3 regions of the Isoptericola aurantiacus genome follow, and region 1 is predicted to be linked to each of the others. Evidence: riboswitches for the same ligand, from Rfam matches in the RefSeq annotation. Region 1 holds a riboswitch; each other region holds the start of a gene.
The links. A riboswitch is a leader RNA that binds a small molecule or an ion and turns the genes downstream of it on or off. The one in region 1 is predicted to bind thiamine pyrophosphate.
Positions count from the first base shown of each region.

Region 1 (6,097 bases):
GCGCAGCTGGTGGGGTGTCAGGGACCCGACGGCGTCCGGTGCGGGGGCGTCCTGGACCGCGCCGGCGGCGCGCAGCTCGGTGCGGGCGCCCCGCGCCCACGGCTCGGCGCCGCACCGTTCCAGCAGGCGCAGGGCGTCGCGCAGGCGATCGCGCGCGTCACCCGGGCGGCGGTGCCGGCGCAACCACATGCCGTGCAGCAGCAGGGTGCGAGCCGTCTCGAAGCCGCCACCGACCTGCTGGTGCGCCGCGTGCGCCCGGCGGTAGAGGTCGTCGGCCTCGGCGTCCGCCGACGCCACCAGGGCGCGGCACCGCAGCTCGAGCGCCGGGCCGTGGGGATCGGCGGCCGAACGGCTCCATCGGGTCAGCTCCGGGATCGCCGCGCGGGCCGTCGCGTCGTCGCCGGCGAGCATCGCTGCCTCGACGAGCAACGGCAGCACCAGCCCCCGCAGGGCGAAGTGCGCCCCGCCGTCGGGGTCCGCAAGCAGCGAGCCGATCCGGGCCGCGGCCTCGGCCGCCCGGCCCTGCGCGAGCTCGGCACGGCCGAGCGCCCACTCGGCGAGCGTCACGGGCTGGGCCAGTCCGTGCCGCCGTGCCGTGGCCAGTGCCGCGTGCGCGTGCTCGCGGACCTCGGCGGAGGTTCCCTGCACCGACGCCGTCAGCGCCAGGACCGCGTGGTGGTGCGCGGCGGTGTTGGCCCGGCCCGTGCGCAGGGCCGCCCGCAGGCCTCGTGACGCGTGCTCACGGGCCAGGGCGTGCCGTCCGGCGCGGAGCTCGGCGTAGGCGACGTACTCGGTGGCCCGCGCGACCATGGCCTCGTCACCGTCCGCGCGGGCTGCCGCGAGAGCCCGGGCGCCGGTGTGGCAGGCGCTGCCCACGTCCCCGGCCAGCAGCGCCGCCGCGACGCCGATCAGCAGCGACTCGCCGTCCGAGGTCGCACGGACCTGCTCGACCACGCCGGCCAGGAGCGGGGCCGCGTCGCCGGGGCGTTCGACGAGCAGCGCGAGCATCCCCGCGAGGTACTCCTCGCGCGGCCCGTCGGGCGCTCCGGGACGGGACAGCGCCGCGGTCAGTGCCTCGACGCAGGCGGGGTGGTCGCCCGCCGTCCAGGCGGCCCCGACGGCGGCGACCGTGGCGGCCAGCGCCGGGACGGGATCGGCGGCCAGGGACGCGCGCGCGAGGCAGAGGCTGGCGTAGGCGTCGGGTGCGGGACCGTCCGCCTGGAGCCGCAGCCCGCGCACCAGCTCCGTGCGTCCTCGTTGTGCCGCCGTCGTCCTCATCCCGCGAGACTAGGTCCCCGGGTGCCGGCCGCCACCCGTCCTTGTGTGCCGGCACCTGAGCCCGTCCGGGGCGGTGTGCCGACGCACAGCCGCGGGCGGCCGCACCTGGTGCGACCGCCCGCGGCGTCGTGCGTCGTGGCTCAGAGCGGGCAGGAGCTCTCGTACGCCTGCACGTCGGAGAACAGTCCCGTCGACGGCCCCGGGCAGAGGAACTGCGTGTAGCGGGTGTCGTCGTCCACGTAACGCTTCAGCCAGGAGATCGAGTACTTCGCGATCGTGGTGTTGGACAGGTTCGGCGCGAAGTGGCTGGCGCCGTCCAGCTCGAGGTAGGCCTTGGGGAGCGAACCGGACAGCGAGTCGTAGAACGGCTCCGCGTGGGACTGGTGCGGGGCGATCGTGTCGTTCTCCGCGCCGAAGATCAGCGTCGGGGTGGTGATCGAGGACCAGTTCTTCTTCAGGTGCCAGGGGGTCATCGGGATGGCCGCCTTGATCGCCGGGTTGTCGTCGACGGCGCGCAGGGTGCCGCCGCCGCCCATCGAGTGACCCATCAGGGCGAGGCGGTCGGGGTCGATCCGGTCGGCGACGTCGCTGGAGTCCGTCAGGTAGTCCAGCGCCGCCTGGAGCTGGTCGGCCCGGGAGTCGGGCTGGTCGTAGATCGTGTTGGTGTCGATCGTCATGACGACGAAGCCCTGGGAGGCCAGGCGCGGGCCGAGCCAGGCGATCGAGCTCTCCGTGCCGGTGTACCCGGGGGAGATGACGACGGCGCCGAAGTCGCCGTCGGACGTCGTCGACGGGTAGTAGATGGTGCCGCCGCCGAACCCGCGGACCCAGCTCGAGACGCTGCGCTGGGACACGGAGTAGGAACCGCGCGTGGCCTCGATGCTCGACTCGGAGGGGTTCGGTCCCCGCTCGTAGGGGTTGTCCGCGGCGCTGGCCACCGGGCCGGCCGCGACGCCGACGCCCACGGCGACGGCGAGGGAGGCCAGGACGCCGGTGAGGCGCTGACGCGTCCGGGACCTGCTCAGGGTGTGCTGCATGGCTCGTCCTCTCTGACGGGGCGTCCGCCACCCGGCCGTCGTCGGCGACGACCGGGCGCTCGACGGGCGCCGTTGCTGCTCGATCACCATCGGACGCGGTCGGCGGCCACGGCATCGGCAGGATCACCGGTGCGCGGCTTCCGCAGCGGCGGTGAGACGGCATCTCGCGCGGCGTGGGTCGCGCTACGGTGGCCGCACGACACGGGGTGCGCCCGCCAGGGAGCTGAGATCACACCCGTCGAACCTGATGCAGTCCGTACTGACGAAGGGATGTCGCCGGTGTCCGACGCCGTGCCCACCGACCTCCGGCCCGCCGCACCGGGAGTTGCCGCCCGACGGGTGCCCGTACCGGGCCGTCGCCCCGTGCCCCGGGTGCTGGCGGTCGCGGGTTCCGACCCCAGCGGGGGCGCCGGGATCCAGGCCGACCTGAAGTCCGTCGCCGCGGCCGGCGGCTACGGGATGGCCGCGGTGACGGCACTGACCGCTCAGAGCACCCGGGGGGTGACCGGGGTGCACGTGCCGCCGCCCGCCTTCCTCGCCCAGCAGCTCGCCACGCTCAGCGCCGACGTGGCGATCGACGCGGTGAAGATCGGGATGCTGGCCTCCGCGGAGGTGGCGGCGGTGGTGGCGGACTGGCTGGCCTCCGGTCCCGGCGTCGAGCCCGGGGCGGGGCGGCCACCCGTCGTGCTCGACCCGGTCATGGTCGCCACCTCCGGGGACCGCCTGCTCGACGCCGCCGCCCAGGACGCCGTGCGTGACCTGCTCGACCACGCCGACGTCGTCACCCCCAACGTGCCCGAGCTCGCCGTGCTGCTGGCCGAGCCGCAGGCCGTCGACTGGGAGGGCGTGCTGGAGCAGGCGACCCGTCTCGCCGCGCGGCACGGCGTCCTGGTGGTCGCCAAGGGCGGTCACCTGGACGGCAGCACGGTGCTCGACGCGCTCGTGGGGCCGACCGGGTCGGTCGCCGAGCTCGCGGCGCCTCGCGTGCGCACGTCCAGCACGCACGGCACCGGGTGCTCGCTGTCCAGCGGGCTGGCGACCCGCTACGCGGCCGGCGGGGACTGGTGCCGTGCGCTGCGCGAGACCAAGGAGTGGCTGACGGCCGCGATCGCCGCCGGGGAGGAGCTGGAGGTCGGGCGCGGGCACGGTCCGGTGGACCACTTCGTGAGGCTGCGGCCCTGACGTGCCGGAGCGTGCCCGGAGCAAACATGTCGGTGCCCGGTGCGACAATGGACGGCGATGCCCACCAGCCCGACCGAAGACCGCCGCGCCCCCGCGGGATCGCACCTCGGCACGATCTCGTCCGTCCTGCGCCTGCTGCCCTACGTCCGTCCCGTGCTGCCACGCCTCGTCGGTGGCCTCGTCGCCGCCCTCGGGGCCAGCCTCGCCGCACTGGCCATCCCGCGCGTGCTGCAGGTGCTGGTGGAGGGCCCGCTCGCCGCCGGGGTGGCCGCGCACGACCTGACCTCGCTCGTGTGGCCCACCCTGGCGGTGCTCGGCCTCGGGCTCGCCGAGGCCGGCCTCATCCTGCTGCGTCGCAACCTCGTGATGTACCCCGGCACCCGGGTCGAGGCCGAGCTGCGCATGGTCCTGTTCCGGCACCTGCTCCAGCTGCCCGCCGCCTTCCACGACCGCTGGCCCGGCGGACAGCTGCTCAGCCGCTCGATGAGCGACCTCGGCCTCCTGCGCCGCTGGCTCGTCTTCGGTCTCCTCCAGCTGGTCGTGTCCAGCATCACCATCGTCGTCGGCGTCGGCATCCTGCTGGCCACGGCCGGCTGGCTCGGTCTGGTCTACCTCGCCGGTGCGATCCCCGTGACGATCATCGCCTTCCGCTTCTCCCGCCGGTACCGGGTCATCGCACGCCTCTCCCAGGACCAGAACGGCGACCTGGCCAACACCGTCGAGGAGTCGGTGCACGGCATCCGGGTGCTCAAGGCCTTCGGGCGCGGCGAGGACGCCCTCGACTCCTTCTCCGGGCAGGCCGAGGAGCTGCGCCGCACCGAGATCCGCAAGGCGGGCAACCAGGCCACCGTCACCACGTCCCTGCAGCTCATCCCCGAGCTCACCCTGGCGGTGTGCCTCGTCCTGGGCGTCTGGCTCGCCGCCGAGGGGCAGATCACCGTCGGGGCGCTCGCGGCCTTCTTCCTCACCGCCGCCGTCATCAACGGCCCCGTGGTCGAGCTCGGCATGACGCTGTCGATGACGCTCAACGCCCGCACCGCCGTCGACCGCTTCTTCGAGGTCGTCGAGACACCCAACCCCCTGACGGACCCCGACCGCCCCTGCGAGCTCGGAGCCGTGCGGGGCGAGGTCACGCTACGCGACGTCGGGTTCCGCCACGCCGACGACGACCGGCCGGTGCTGGAACACCTCGACCTCGACCTGCCCGCCGGCACCACCACCGCGCTGGTCGGCCTCACCGGCTCCGGCAAGTCCACCCTGGCGATGCTGCTGCCCCGCATCCACGACGTGACCTCCGGCGCCGTCCTGCTCGACGGCGTCGACGTGCGGGACCTGCGACGCCAGGACGTGCGTCGCGCCGTCGCCGTCGCCTTCGAGGAACCCACGCTGTTCTCCACCACGGTGCGGGAGAACGTCCTGCTCGGGGTCGACCCCGCGCTGCCGGACGCCGCCCGGGAGGACCTCCTGCAGGAAGCCGTCGAGGTCGCCCAGGCAGGGTTCGTCCACGACCTGCCGCAGGGCCTGGACACGCGCATCGGTGAGGAAGGCCTGTCGCTCTCCGGCGGGCAGCGACAACGCCTCGCCCTGGCCCGGGCCATCGCCGCCCGGCCGCGGGTCCTGGTCCTCGACGACCCCCTCTCCGCGCTCGACGTCACCACGGAGGAAGCCGTCACCGCCCGGCTGCACCAGGTCCTGACCGGCACCACCAACCTCGTCATCGCCCACCGTCCCTCGACGGTGGCGCTCGCGGACCGGGTCGCGGTGCTCGACGGCGGCCGGATCACCGCCGTGGGGACGCACCGCGAGCTGCTCGCCACGGACGCCCACTACCGCTACGTCATCGCCTCCCTGGAGGAGGACTGGGTCGAGCACGAGCAGGAGCGTACCCAGGACGCCGACGAGGAGGAGGTGGCCCGATGAGCCGCGACGAGCACACCGCCAGGCGCCGTCCGACCGACGCCGCGGCCGACGACACGACCGGACTCGACCAGGACGCCTCCCGGGCGGTGCGGAGCCGGTCGCTGCGCCTGCTCGGTCAGCTGCTGCGGCCCCGGGGGCGCATGCTGGCGTGGGCGGGGCTGCTCGTGGTGGTCAGCACGCTCGGCCAGGTCGCCGGGCCCCTGCTGGTCCAGGCCGCCATCGACACCGCGCTGCCCGCGCTGCGTGACGGCGACCCGGGGCGGCTGGTCGCCGTCGGCGGCGCCTACGTGCTGGCGGCCGTGCTGGGCGGGATCTGTGCCGGCGCGTACGTGCGCGCCGCGGCGCGGGTCGCGCAGAGCGTCCTGTTCGAGCTGCGACGCCGGGTGTTCCGGCACACGCAACGCCTGTCGCTGGAGTTCCACGAGTCGTACACCTCGGGGCGGGTCATCAGCCGGCAGACCTCCGACCTCGAGGCGTTGCGCGAGCTCTTCGACGGCGGCCTGACGGGCGTGGTGTCCTCCCTGATGCTCATGGTCTTCACCGCGGGCGCCCTGTTCTACGTGGACTGGCGTTCCGGTCTGGTGCTGGCGGTGGCTCTCGTGCCGGCGTGGCTGCTGACACGCTGGTTCCAGCGCACGTCACAGCTCTACTACCGTGAGCAGCGCACGGCGTCGGCCCGG
Region 1 covers NZ_JBJBAE010000002.1:368,875-374,971, reverse strand. The annotation lists gene ACIQLL_RS08565 (LuxR C-terminal-related transcriptional regulator) at 1-1,278, opposite strand, end outside; gene ACIQLL_RS08560 (alpha/beta hydrolase family protein) at 1,419-2,315, opposite strand; TPP riboswitch at 2,508-2,603, shown strand; gene thiD (bifunctional hydroxymethylpyrimidine kinase/phosphomethylpyrimidine kinase) at 2,595-3,497, shown strand; gene ACIQLL_RS08550 (ABC transporter ATP-binding protein) at 3,555-5,417, shown strand; gene ACIQLL_RS08545 (ABC transporter ATP-binding protein) at 5,414-6,097, shown strand, end outside.

Region 2 (6,097 bases), on a different contig from region 1:
GCCATCGTGACCAGGTCCGCCAGGAACGGCACCTGGATCGTGGCGCCCTCGATCATCATGCCGGGGTGCCAGCAGAACCCCTCGGCCTGGTCGAGGAAGACGGCGTGCACGTCCTCCAGCGGGTCCGCGAGCGCGGCCAGCCCCAGGTTGAACGGGCCGATGCCGATGCCGACGACGTCGTAGGTGGTCATCGCACGTCTCCCGTCGCCGTCCGGGCCAGGTGCGGGTGGACGTCCCGGCAGGGCGGTGCCGTCAGGTCCGCCAGCTCGCGGCCGGCAAGGATCCCGTGCGCGGCGTCGCGCACCAGGGTCAGGACCCGGCGCACGTCCACGACGGTGACGTCGGGGTTCAGGAGGGTGAGCTTGAGACAGGGCCGCCCGCCGACCACCGTCTTGGCGACGCTCGCGCGCCCGGAGTCGAACAGGACACGACGCACCGCCGGCACGAGGGCGTCCGCCTCGGAGTCGGTGACGCCCTCGGGCTGGTAGCGGAACAGGACGGTGGACAGGTCGGTACGGGCCACCAGGTGCAGCTCCGGGTCGGCGGCCAGGTCGGCGTGCACCGCGGCGGCCAGGTCGCACACGGCGTCGAGCATCGCACCGATGCCGTCCGGCCCGATCGCGCGCAGCGTCGTCCACAGCTTGAGGGCGTCGAACCGGCGGGTCGTCTGCAGCGACCGGTCCACCTGGTTGACCTCGGCGGTGTCCTCCGCCGGGTTGAGGTAGTCGGCGTGCCACGCCGTGCGGGCCAGGTCCGCGGGGTCGCGCACCAGCACCGCGCTGGCCGACACCGGCTGGAAGAACGTCTTGTGGAAGTCGACCGTGACGGAGCGGGCTCGCTCGATCCCGTCCAGCAGGTGGCGCCGCGTGGCGGAGACGAGCAGGCCACCGCCGTAGGCGGCGTCGACGTGGAGCCAGAGGTCCGCCGCGTCGCACCGTGCGGCGATCGCCTCCAGCGGGTCGACGCACCCGCGGTCGGTGGTGCCGGCCGTGGCGACGACCGCCATGACGACGCCGCCGTCCCGCTCGGTCGCGGCCACCGCGTCGTCCAGCGCCGCCGGGTCGAGGCGGCCGTCCTCGTCGGTGCCGACCGTGACCACCGCGTCGTCGGACAGGCCGAGGATCATCGCGGACTTGGCCACGGAGAAGTGGCTGCCCGACCCGGTCAGGATCCGGAGCCGGTCCTGGAGCCCGTGCCGCGCGACACCCGTCAGACGCCGGCCGTCCGGCCCGGTGAGCGACCGCTCCCGGGCCGCGAGCAGGGCGTGCAGGTTGGACTGCGTCCCGCCGGAGGTGAAGACGCCGTCACCGGCGGCGAAGCCGATCCGCTCCGTGGTCCAGGCGATCAGTCTCCGCTCCATGAGGGTGGCCACGGTGGACTGATCGTAGGTGTCGACCGAGGTGTTGATCGCCGCCAGCATCGCCTCGGCGCCGACGGCGGGGATCGCCACGGGGCAGTTGAGGTGCGCCGCGTAGGCCGGGTCGTGGAACCACACGGCGTGGGTGGCGTACAGCTCGCCCGCCTCGCGGAGGGCCTCGCGGGCGCCGACACCCGGGGTGTCGAGGTCGACGGCGTCCACCAGCGCGGTCAGCTCGGACCGGCTCGCGCCGCTCCACGGCTGGGACACCGCGGCGAGGCGGGTGGCGACGTCGTCGACGACGTGACGGACCGTGCGGGCGTAGGCATCGGCCGTACCGCTGGTCAGCAGTGCGTCGGTGCTGGTCAGCGTCGCGTCGGGCGGAGTGGTGGGCACGTCCGTGGGCTCCTCGCAGAGGGGATGGTTAAGTCAGGCTCGCCTAACTTAGCCTCGCCTAACCGCTGGGTCCAGACGGCGGCCACCATCCGAGACCCCGGGCCACCACCACCCTCGCGAGGTAGGCGACCTCCCGGCGAGATAGGCGGCCCGTCCGCGAGGTAAGCGACCCGACCGCGAGGTGGGCCGTCCGGAATTCCGGATGGCCTACCTCGCGGACGGGTCGCCTACCTCGCGGGGACCGTGGGGGTGGGCAGGTAGACCTCTCCCCCGGCGGCACGGAACTCGGCGGACTTCTCCGCCATGCCCGCCGCGGCCTCGGCGGCGGCGACCCGCTCCCCCTGGGCGGCGGCGTCGCCGAACTCGTCACGGATGTCCTGCGAGATCCGCATCGAGCAGAACTTGGGCCCGCACATCGAGCAGAAGTGCGCCGTCTTGGCCGCCTCGGCCGGCAACGTCTCGTCGTGGTAGGACTCCGCCAGCTCGGGGTCCAGCGACAGGTTGAACTGGTCGCGCCAGCGGAACTCGAACCGCGCCTTGCTCAACGCGTCGTCCCGCGCCGTCGCGCCCGGGTGCCCCTTGGCGACGTCGGCCGCGTGCGCGGCGATCTTGTAGGTGACCACGCCGGTGCGCACGTCGTCGCGGTTCGGCAGGCCCAGGTGCTCCTTGGGCGTGACGTAGCAGAGCATCGCTGTGCCGTACCGGGCGATCTCCGTCGCGCCGATCGCCGAGGTGATGTGGTCGTAGCCCGGCGCGATGTCGGTGACCAGCGGCCCGAGCGTGTAGAACGGCGCGCCGTCGCACAGCTCCTGCTGACGCTCCACGTTCTCGCGCACCAGGTGCAGCGGCACGTGACCGGGGCCTTCCACCATCACCTGGACGTCGTGCTCCCCGGCGCGCCGGGTCAGCTCGGCCAGGGTGTCGAGCTCGGCGAACTGGGCGGCGTCGTTGGCGTCGGCGATCGACCCGGGACGCAGGCCGTCCCCGAGGGAGAACGCGACGTCGTACGCGGCAAAGATCTCGCACAGCTCGTCGAAGTGGGTGTACAGGAAGTTCTCCTGGTGGTGCGCCAGGCACCAGCCGGCCATGATCGACCCACCCCGGCTCACGATGCCGGTCACCCGGTTCGCCGTCAGCGGCACGTACCGCAGCAGGACGCCGGCGTGCACGGTCATGTAGTCCACACCCTGCTCGCACTGCTCGATGACGGTGTCCCGGTAGATCTCCCACGTCATGCGCGACGCGTCGCCGTCGACCTTCTCCAGGGCCTGGTAGATCGGCACCGTGCCGATGGGCACCGGGGCGTTGCGCAGCAGCCACTCGCGGGTGGTGTGGATGTCGTCGCCGGTGGAGAGGTCCATCACCGTGTCGGCGCCCCAGCGGGTGGCCCACTGCAGCTTCTCGACCTCCTCCGCGATCGAGGAGTGCACGGCCGAGTTGCCGATGTTGGCGTTGACCTTCACCGTGAACGCCCGGCCGATGATCATCGGCTCGGACTCCGGGTGGTTGACGTTGTTCGGGATGATCGCCCGTCCCGCGGCGACCTCCGCACGCACCAGCTCGACGTCGATCCCCTCGCGCACGGCCACGAACCGCATCTCCGGGGTGATCTCGCCCCGGCGGGCGTAGTACCGCTGGGTGACGGTGCGGCCGGCGCGGGCGCGACGCGGCGGGCGTGCCACGCCCTGCCACTCGGCCGACGAGGCACCACGACGCCGGGCGCCACGACCGTCGTCGCCGAGGTCGCGCTCGCGTCCGACGTAGACCTCGGTGTCGCCGCGCTCGGCGACCCACGACTCCCGCAGCCCGGGGATGCCGCGGGTGAGGTCGCCCCCCGGTCCGTCGGTGCGGTAGACGCGCACGGGCGCGTTCGGAAGGCCGTCGGGCGAGTCGGCCAGGGTGATCTCGGTGACCGGGACCGTGATCCCGGAGGTGTCGTCGCGCTCGTACGCGAGCGCGCGGGCGGGGACGTCATCGTGCGACATGTGGACTCCTGCTTCCTACGCCGGCATGACCCGGTCAGGTTCGACGGTCCGAGCGGCCTCAGCTCGATCTCAGCCCTTGCCAGGGCTCCCGTGGGGATCGCACGACAACGTAGCACGCACGGCCCACCCCGCGCTGTGGGTATGAAATCTGCAGGATGACAGCGATATCGACCCGCAGATTTCATACCCACAGCGTGAGGGGTCAGTGGTGGCGGGCCCGGCGCAGCCCGTTGACCTGCATCGGGTTCACCCCCGCCGCGGCCATGAGGTACCACGACGTCGCACCGGTGTGCTGCACCTGGAAGTAGCCGAACCCGAACCCCGAGTCGAGCAGGCTCGATGCCGCGACCACCCCTGCCCGCGCCGGCAACGCCCGGCCGCCGACGGTCTGCCCGGCGCCGACCTCGGCCTGGGCCCGGCGGACCTGGGCCAGGAGAGCCTCGACGCGGCCGGCGTCGCGCCGTCCGCGGTCGCGGTCCGCGAACGCGCAGGCGAGCTGGGCGGTGCCCTCCAGCCATACCCCCTCGGGGTGCACCGGGATCCCGTTGTACGACGCCGTCGAGTCCAGGCTCGCGCTGGAGAACGTCACACCCGAGATGGTCACGCCGTCGGGCAGCTGCGAGCCGGCCGACCCCGCGCGGTCCGTCGCGGCCAGGTCGGACGCGGCCCAGTCCAGCGCCCGGCCGTAGCGGTTCTCCCGCAGGGCCAGCCAGCCCCAGGTCTGGGGGTCCAGCGGCAGGGGTTCGGGGTTGATCGCCTCGCCGTCGTTCGTGCCGGTGTAGAAGTACCCGCCGCGCGGCTCCCACATCCTGTCGACGAACCGCCGGGCATGGTCGGCAGCCCGCGCCCACCGCCGTCCACCCTCGAGGGCGCGCAACAGGCGGAAGAACGCGACGCAGTCGATGTTGTGCTCGGTGGACCCGTTGGGGACCGGGGTGTTCGCGCCGTCGACGCCGAACGAGAAGCCGCCCAGGGTGCGCTCGGACCAGGTGTTGGCCAGGATCCAGTCCCCGATGCGCACCGCCGCGTCCAGGTAGCGGCGCTCGCCGGTCGCGGCGTAGGTGTGCGCCAGGGCGATGCCAGGCCAGGCCATGTCGCCGACGGCGGTACCCAGGAACCCGAACTGCCAGCCGATGTTGGCCGTGCCGTCGGGCAGCTCGAGCCCGTACGGCTGCGGGTTGCCGTCGTAGAACGTGTACGGACCCGTGTTGTAGCCCTGCCGCAGCCGGCCGTCGTCGTAGACGGGGTCGTGCTCCTGGGCGAAGACCAGCCCGTCGGCCAGCACCCGTGCACGCTCGGTGCGACCGCCGGTCAGCGACGCGCAGATCGTCAGGGCGACGTCGTAGACGAACGCCGTGGAGAAGAGGCCGAGCTGGTCGGCGTAGGACTGGGCCATACGAGGACCGGGGTTGACGTCCGGGTAGGCGTCGGTCATGGCGTCGAGGAAGTCCTGGGCGCGCCGCACCGATCCGACGTGGTCCGGCGAGCCGCCGGCGTGGTGTCCGGGGCGCCGCCCGAGCGGACGGGCGGACGTCGCGGGGCCTGCCCAGGCCCCTCCGCCGGTGGCCACGGTCAGCGCGCCGGCGGCTCCGGCGACGAGAACGGTGCGCCGCCCGAGGGCGGGGAGCGACGGCGGTGGTGCGGAGGGCGGGTCGGCGACGGGGCCCGGCCGAGGGGTCTGGGTCATGAGCATCTCCTTTGATGTCGACGCTCCGCGTGGGAGCGCTACCAGCATCGTCAGGATACTCGTGTCACCAGACGGGGGGAAGTGCCCGGCCGACCCGGGCGGAGGGCTCAGGACAGACGGACGAGAGCCTGGGCGCGGCCCAGGACCTTGGCTCCGTCGTGGGTCACGGCCAGATCGATCCGGGCGGTGCCCGCCTCGGCGTCGAGGGCACCCACGGTGGCGGCCACCTCGACGACGGCGGTGCCGCGGGCCGGCACGGGCACCGGCTTGGTGAACCGGGTGCCGTAACGCACGATCGCCGCCGGGTCGCCGGCCCAGTCCTCGACCACGCCGATCACGGTGCCCATCGTGCACATCCCGTGCGCGATGACGCCGGGCAGCCCGACGTCGGTGGCGAAACCCTCGTCCCAGTGGATCGGGTTGAAGTCGCCGCTGGCGCCCGCGTAGCGGACCAGGGTGGAGCGGTCGAGCTCGACCGCGCGGGTGGCGACGACGTCGCCCACGGTGAGGTCGGCGAGGACGGGGCGGCTCATGCGGACTCCTCCGGACGGACCACGAGGCTGGACGTCACCGAGGCGACGTGCTCGCCCAGCTCGGCGCCCTCGCCCCCCGCGGCGTAGATCTCGCACCGGGTGCTGATCATGGAGATGCCGGCCCGCTGGGTGATCGAGT
Region 2 covers NZ_JBJBAE010000001.1:204,155-210,251, forward strand. The annotation lists gene ACIQLL_RS00930 (lysine N(6)-hydroxylase/L-ornithine N(5)-oxygenase family protein) at 1-191, opposite strand, end outside; gene ACIQLL_RS00935 (pyridoxal phosphate-dependent decarboxylase family protein) at 188-1,753, opposite strand; gene thiC (phosphomethylpyrimidine synthase ThiC) at 1,981-3,738, opposite strand; TPP riboswitch at 3,734-3,840, opposite strand; gene ACIQLL_RS00945 (Tat pathway signal sequence domain protein) at 3,941-5,425, opposite strand; gene ACIQLL_RS00950 (MaoC family dehydratase) at 5,533-5,958, opposite strand; gene ACIQLL_RS00955 (FAS1-like dehydratase domain-containing protein) at 5,955-6,097, opposite strand, start outside.
Region 2: it holds a riboswitch for thiamine pyrophosphate, as region 1 does, so the genes downstream of both, thiC (phosphomethylpyrimidine synthase ThiC) here and thiD (bifunctional hydroxymethylpyrimidine kinase/phosphomethylpyrimidine kinase) in region 1, are expected to answer to the same signal.

Region 3 (6,097 bases), on a different contig from region 1:
CGACGTCCAGCGACACACCGGCCACCGCCGTCGTGCCGATGCCCGCACGGCGGCGGCGCGAGCCCTCGACGCCGTAGCGCACGACGACGTCGCGCACGCTCAGGCCCGCGCTCCGTCCGGTGGGCACCGCCATCAGAACTCCCCTCCGGCCGCGTCGCCGCGCAGCCGCTCGGCCACCATCATGACGCCCGCCGTGAGCGCCGCCAGCACCACCGACGCCGCGAGCGCCATCCCGTAGTTCTGCGCGCCGGGCTGCCCGATGAGGCGGAAGATCACCACCGGCAGCGTCGCGGCGTCGGGGCGGGCGAGGAACGAGGTCGCGCCGAACTCGCCGAGCGAGACGGCGAACGCGAACCCGATCGCCAGCCCGAGCGACCGGGCCGCCAGCGGGCCGTCCACGGTGCGCAGCACGCGTCCGGGTGCGGCACCGAGGGTGGCGGCGACCTCGCGCAGCCGCGGGTCGACGGCGCGCAGGACGGGCAGGACGGTGCGCACGACGAGCGGGATCGCGACGACCGCCTGCGCGATCGGCACCAGCAGTCCCGAGGTGCGCAGGTCGACGTCGAACCCGAGCGGCCGGTCGAGCGTGATGAGGAAGCCGAAGCCGACGGTCACGGCGGACACACCGAGCGGGAGCATGAACACGCCGTCCAGCACGCCGACGGTGCGGCGCAGGCCGGCGGACCGGGGGCGCCGGGACACCACCAGCGCGACGAGCCCGCCGATCACGACGGCGAGGAGCGCGGCGAGCGTCGCGGTGCGCAACGAGGTGGCCGTGGCCTCCCAGACGGTGACGGTCAGCGCGTTGCGGCCGCCGGTGGTCCCCAGGGCCACGTAGTTGTCCAGCCCCCAGGTGCCGTCGGGGCCCTGGAACGAACGGGCCACCAGACCCGCCAGCGGCAGGACGAGCAGGACGGCGACGACGACGGCGGTGGCCGCGGCGGGCAGGGCGTCCGCCGCCCGGCGCAGGTCGAGGCGGTGCGCGGCGGAACGGTCGCTGTTCAGGGCCAGCGCGCGTTCCCGCCCGGTGCGCAGCCGGGAGCTGACGACCAGCGCGGTGGCGACGACGACGAGCTGCAGCACGCTGAGGACCGCCGCCGAGCGCAGGTCGAGGAACTGGGTGGTGCGGATCCAGATCTCGGTCTCGATCGTGCCGTAGCGGGTGCCGCCGAGGACGAGCACGACGCCGAACGCCGTCGAGCAGAACAGGAACACGACGGACGCGGCCGAGGCGATCGCCGGGCCGAGCGCAGGGAGCGTCACGGTGCGGAACGCGCGCCACGGGGTCGCGCCGAGCGAGCGGGCCGCCTGCTCGGCCCGCGGGTCGAGGCGCTCCCAGAGCCCGCCGACCGTGCGGACCACCACCGCGTAGTTGAAGAACACCAGCGCGACGACGATCCCGGCGAACGACGCCTCGAACCCGAGCCCGCCGAGCGCCCCGGACGGCGCGAAGAGCGCGCGGAAGGCGACGCCGACGACGACGGTGGGCAGCACGAACGGGACGGTCACCAGAGCGCGGGCGAGCGTACGTCCGGGGAACCGACATCTGTACAGGACATACGCCGCGGGCAGCCCGAGCAGGACGCTGACGACCGTCCCGACGGAGGCCTGGGCGAGCGTCTGGCCGACCACACGCCAGGTCCGCGGGCGGCTCAGGACCTCCGCGAACCCCGAGAGGTCCAGCACCCGCCCGCCCACGCCGTCGTCGGCGAAGAAGCCCTGCACGACCAGCGCGACCACCGGCCACGCGAAGAACACGCCGAGGAACAGCAGCGGCAGGCCGGCCGCGAGTCCCCAGCCCAGCCATGCTCCCGGACGGACGCGGCGGCGCGACCGGACCTCCGCGCCGCGCGTCCGGCTCGCGGCCGGGGCCCCCGGGTCGCTCCCGGCGCTCAACCGATGACCGTCGCCGTCCACTGCTCGATCCACTCGTCACGGTGCGCGTCGATCTCCGCCGGCGCCACGTCGTGCGGCTCCTCGGCGAGCGGCGCGAACTGCTCCCACTCGGCCGGCAGCTCCACCGAGGCGTCCGCCGGGTACATGTACATGCTTCCCGGGACGTCCGCCTGCACCTCGTCCGAGGCCAGGAAGTCCACCAGGGCCCGCGCACCGTCCGGGTTGTCCGTACCGCTGAGCACCCCCGCGTACTCGACCTGCCGGAAGCACGTGTCCAGCAGCGCCGCCGTCGTCGTCGCGTCGCCGTCCTGCGTCACCGTGAACGCCGGCGACGTGGCGTAGGACAGCACGATCGGACGTTCGCCGCCCTCGCCGGCACCGGAGAAGTCGACGTAGTAGGCGTCGTTCCAGCCGTCGGCCACCTTGAGGCCGTTGTCGGCGAGCTGCGACCAGTAGTCCTGCCAGCCGTCCTCGCCGAACTCCTCGACCGTGGCCAGCAGGAACGCGAAGCCCGGCGACGACGTGGCCGGGTTGGTCACGACCGTCAGGTCCGCGTACTCCGGGTCGAGGAGGTCGGTGAACGTGGCGGGCGGCTCGACGTCCACGTCGTCGAACCAGGCCGTGTCGACGTTCAGGCAGACGTCGCCCTTGTCGATCGGGGTGAGACCGTCCAGCCCGTCCCCGACCAGGCTCGCCGCCGAGTCGTCGAGACCGGCCGGCTGGTACGGCTCGAACACGCCCGCGTCGACCGCCCGTGAGGCGAACGTGTTGTCGACGCCGTAGACGACGTCCCCCAGGGGTGAGTCCGCGGTGAGCACGAGCTGGTTGACCAGCGTGCCGGCGTCCCCGACCGCGACCTGCTCGACCGTCAGCCCGGTCTCGGACTCGAACGACTCCAGCAGCCCGTCGCCGAGCGCGAAGGAGTCGTGCGTGACGAGCGTGACGGTGCCGGACAGCTCGGCGGGGCCGGCGCTCGCGGCGCTGTCGGCGGGCACCGGCGTGCTCCCGGACTCGCCCGGGGCGTCCTCCCCCGTGCAGGCGGCGAGCGCGGGCACCAGGCCCACGACGGCGAGTGCCGCGAGGGTGCGGCGGGTACGGATGGTCATGCGTCCTCCTCAGACGTGCGAGAAGGGGGTCCGCCGGCCCGTGCCACGGGTCGACGGGTCGAGAAGCCCGACTTCCTCCACCGGTGCGAGCCGGATCAGGTTCGAGGGTCTGCGGTGGTCCGCACTCTCAGCGCCGTGGGCGCTCCCCTGTCGTTCCCCCCGAGCCTACACACCCGCCGCACGCTACGGTGGTGGCGTCCGCCCGGCGGACGTGCTGCGCACCGAGCAACAGGAGGATCCGTGGAGAAGTCAGAGCAGTCCGAGCCGACGCTGGCCGTCAAGGTCGGCACCATGGCCGCGACGCTCGTCGCCGGCTGGGTGGCGCAGAAGCTCATCAAGGTGATCTGGGAGAAGGCGACCGGCAACGACGCCCCGATCGACCTGGACGCCGACGACATCCCGATCGTCCAGGCGATCACCTTCGCCGCGGTGACCGGTGGCGTCGCCGTGTTCGCGCGGCGCCTGGCCCGCCAGGGCGTCGTCAAGGCCGTCGACCGCCGGGCGCGCGACGTCTCCGTCGTCTGACCGGCAACGCCCTCGTCCCGAGGGCGGCGCCACCGCGTCGGCCGAGAAGCCGTCGGGACGCCCGGACGCCTCAGTCGCGGTCGCCCTGACGGCGTCGGGCGAGCTGCGCCTCGTGCCCGCGGGGGCGGTCGACGACGTGGACGGCGGCGAGCGCGTTCTCGAGGCGCTCGGCCGACGGCCCCTCGCCGCAGCCCAGGGCTTCCATCACCTGGGCCGCCGCCGAGTGCACGGCCACCCCCTTGCGCGCGGCGACCTGGCTGAGCACGTCGGCGGCCGCGGGTTCCGAGATCCCACGGACCACCATGATCGCGCCCTTGACCTGCTCGACGGCCGCCGTGGCCGCCATCGCGCGGCCGACCGCCCGGTGGGACTCCCGCTCGAGCGCCTCCCGGGTGAGCGGGCTGGCGTCCAGGACGTAGCCGCCGACCTGGGTGATCTCGCCGTCCGGTTCGTGGCGCCCCTCCCCCGTGACCACCACGGTGCGCGACTTGCCGTGCGAGTCGACGATCCGGAAGCCGCTGCCGAACGGCCGCCCGGTGCGCAGTGCCACACCCGCGGTCCGTGACAGCCGGGCGCGGTCGTCCGGGTGGATGCGGGACCGCAGGACGTCGAGGCTCGGCTCGACGTCACCGGGTTCGCGGCCGTGCATCCGGTAGACCTCGTCGGACCACCAGGTCCGCCCCGAGGCGACATCGACCCGGTAGCGCCCCACGACGAGCTGCGCACCGACCGCCAGGGACTCCGCGATCCCGGACAGCCCGGTGCCGCCCCGGACGGTCCGGTGCGACGACGTCGGCGCGCTCATCTCCACCCCCTGCCGACCGGCTCGGCCGCCGGTCGGGTCGGATGGGCCCACCGTACCGTCGCGCACGGGAACCGCCACCGGAGCGGCGAGCTTCACCCCCGGGCGGGTTCGACCGCCCCCACCCCCGTGTCCGTCCCGGCCGACGCCTCGGCCCGCTGCGCGGCGAGGTGGGCCCGCACCGACCAGGTGACGGCCGCGGCCCAGACGACGGCGACGAACGCCAGCGCCGCCGTCGTCCAGCCGCTCGGGGCCTCGAACGCCTGGAGCAGCGTGCGTGTGTTGGTCAGGACGATGATGCCGCCCACGGCCGAACCGAGGACGCGTGGCGGCACGAGACGCACCAGCCAGGCCGCGATCGGTGCGGCGACGAGTCCGCCGGCGAGCAGCGCGAGAGCCCACGCCGGGTCGATCCCGGCCGTCCCGAGACCGACGAAGAACCCGAGGCTGGCGGCGACGGCGACGAAGAACTCGCTGGTGTCGATCGACCCGATGACCTTGCGCGGCTCGAGGCGTCCGCTCGCCAGGATCGCCGGCGTCCCGACCGGACCCCAGCCGCCACCGCCCGTGGCGTCCATGAACCCGGCGACGAGCCCGAGCGGCGTCAGGAACCGGCGACGCAGCGGCTGGCCGAGCCGGTCGGTCCGCAGACCGCGGAACGTGAAGCGCAGCAGCACGTACAGGCCGAGCCCCAGCAGCAGCACGGACATCAGCGGCTTGGCGAGATCGGTGGCCAGCCACGACAGGAAGGTCGCGCCGAGGAACGCGCCCACGGCGCCCGGGATGCCGATCCGGGCGACGACCTTCCAGTCGACGTTGCCGAATCGCCAGTGCGACGCCCCCGAGGCGAGCGTCGTGCCGATCTCGGCCAGGTGGACGGTGGCCGACGCCGCCGCGGGGTTGGTGCCGATCGCCAGCAGCAGCGTGGTCGAGGTGACGCCGTAGGCCATGCCCAGGCTGCCGTCGACGAGCTGCGCGCCGAGCCCGACGAGAGCCAGGAGAACGAGTGTCTGCACGGGAGTTCCTTCCGTCCGGTCGCGGCGGAGCGCCGCGGTGGATCTGAACATACCCGATCAGTCTGGTCGGATTCAATGGTATTCGAGAGGTGGTGGGGCCCGAACCGCAGGGGGCGCGGTCAGTTGTTCTCCCAGGCTCCGTCCGTACGCGTGAGGTGCCGGACGCCGTCGGGCACCGTCCCGGCGGCGAGGTCGGCCATCGTCACCTGCTCCAGGACGGCACGGACGTTGACCCGCAGGGCCACCCAGACGTCGAGCAGGGTCGAGGCGGCCCCCGTGTAGTCGAGGTCGGAGGGCCGGTGGTCGCGGACGAAGACGAGCGGGCCGTCGACGGCACGGACGACGTCGGCCACCGTGACCTGCTCGGCGGGGCGCGCGAGGACGTACCCGCCCGACGCGCCCCGCCGGCTCGCGACCACGCCCTCGCGACGCAGGTCCCGCAGGATGGCCTCGAGGAACCGGTGCGGGATGTCCTGCGCCTGGGCCAGCACCTCCGCCGGCACCGGGCTCGCATCGGGTGCTGCGGCGAGCTCCGCCGTCGCGCGAACGGCGTAGTCGGCCTTGGCGGAGACCCTCACAGTCGTCCCTCCCGGTCGGTGCTCAGCTCGGAGCAGCCATGGTAGAGGCCCGGCCGGACCCGCTGCACGGTGCGTTCACCAGCTCCCGGAACGGCGGGCGGACTCGGCGAACGACCCCGTCACCGGCAGGTCCGGGACGAGCACCGCCTGGACCGCGTGGTAGATGTCGGGCTT
Region 3 covers NZ_JBJBAE010000005.1:288,394-294,490, forward strand. The annotation lists gene ACIQLL_RS15070 (ABC transporter ATP-binding protein) at 1-133, opposite strand, end outside; gene ACIQLL_RS15075 (ABC transporter permease) at 133-1,896, opposite strand; gene ACIQLL_RS15080 (thiamine ABC transporter substrate-binding protein) at 1,893-3,002, opposite strand; TPP riboswitch at 3,058-3,161, opposite strand; gene ACIQLL_RS15085 (DUF4235 domain-containing protein) at 3,243-3,527, shown strand; gene ACIQLL_RS15090 (PAS and ANTAR domain-containing protein) at 3,598-4,332, opposite strand; gene ACIQLL_RS15095 (sulfite exporter TauE/SafE family protein) at 4,425-5,345, opposite strand; gene ACIQLL_RS15100 (RrF2 family transcriptional regulator) at 5,465-5,923, opposite strand; gene ACIQLL_RS15105 (AGE family epimerase/isomerase) at 5,999-6,097, opposite strand, start outside.
Region 3: it holds a riboswitch for thiamine pyrophosphate, as region 1 does, so the genes downstream of both, ACIQLL_RS15080 (thiamine ABC transporter substrate-binding protein) here and thiD (bifunctional hydroxymethylpyrimidine kinase/phosphomethylpyrimidine kinase) in region 1, are expected to answer to the same signal.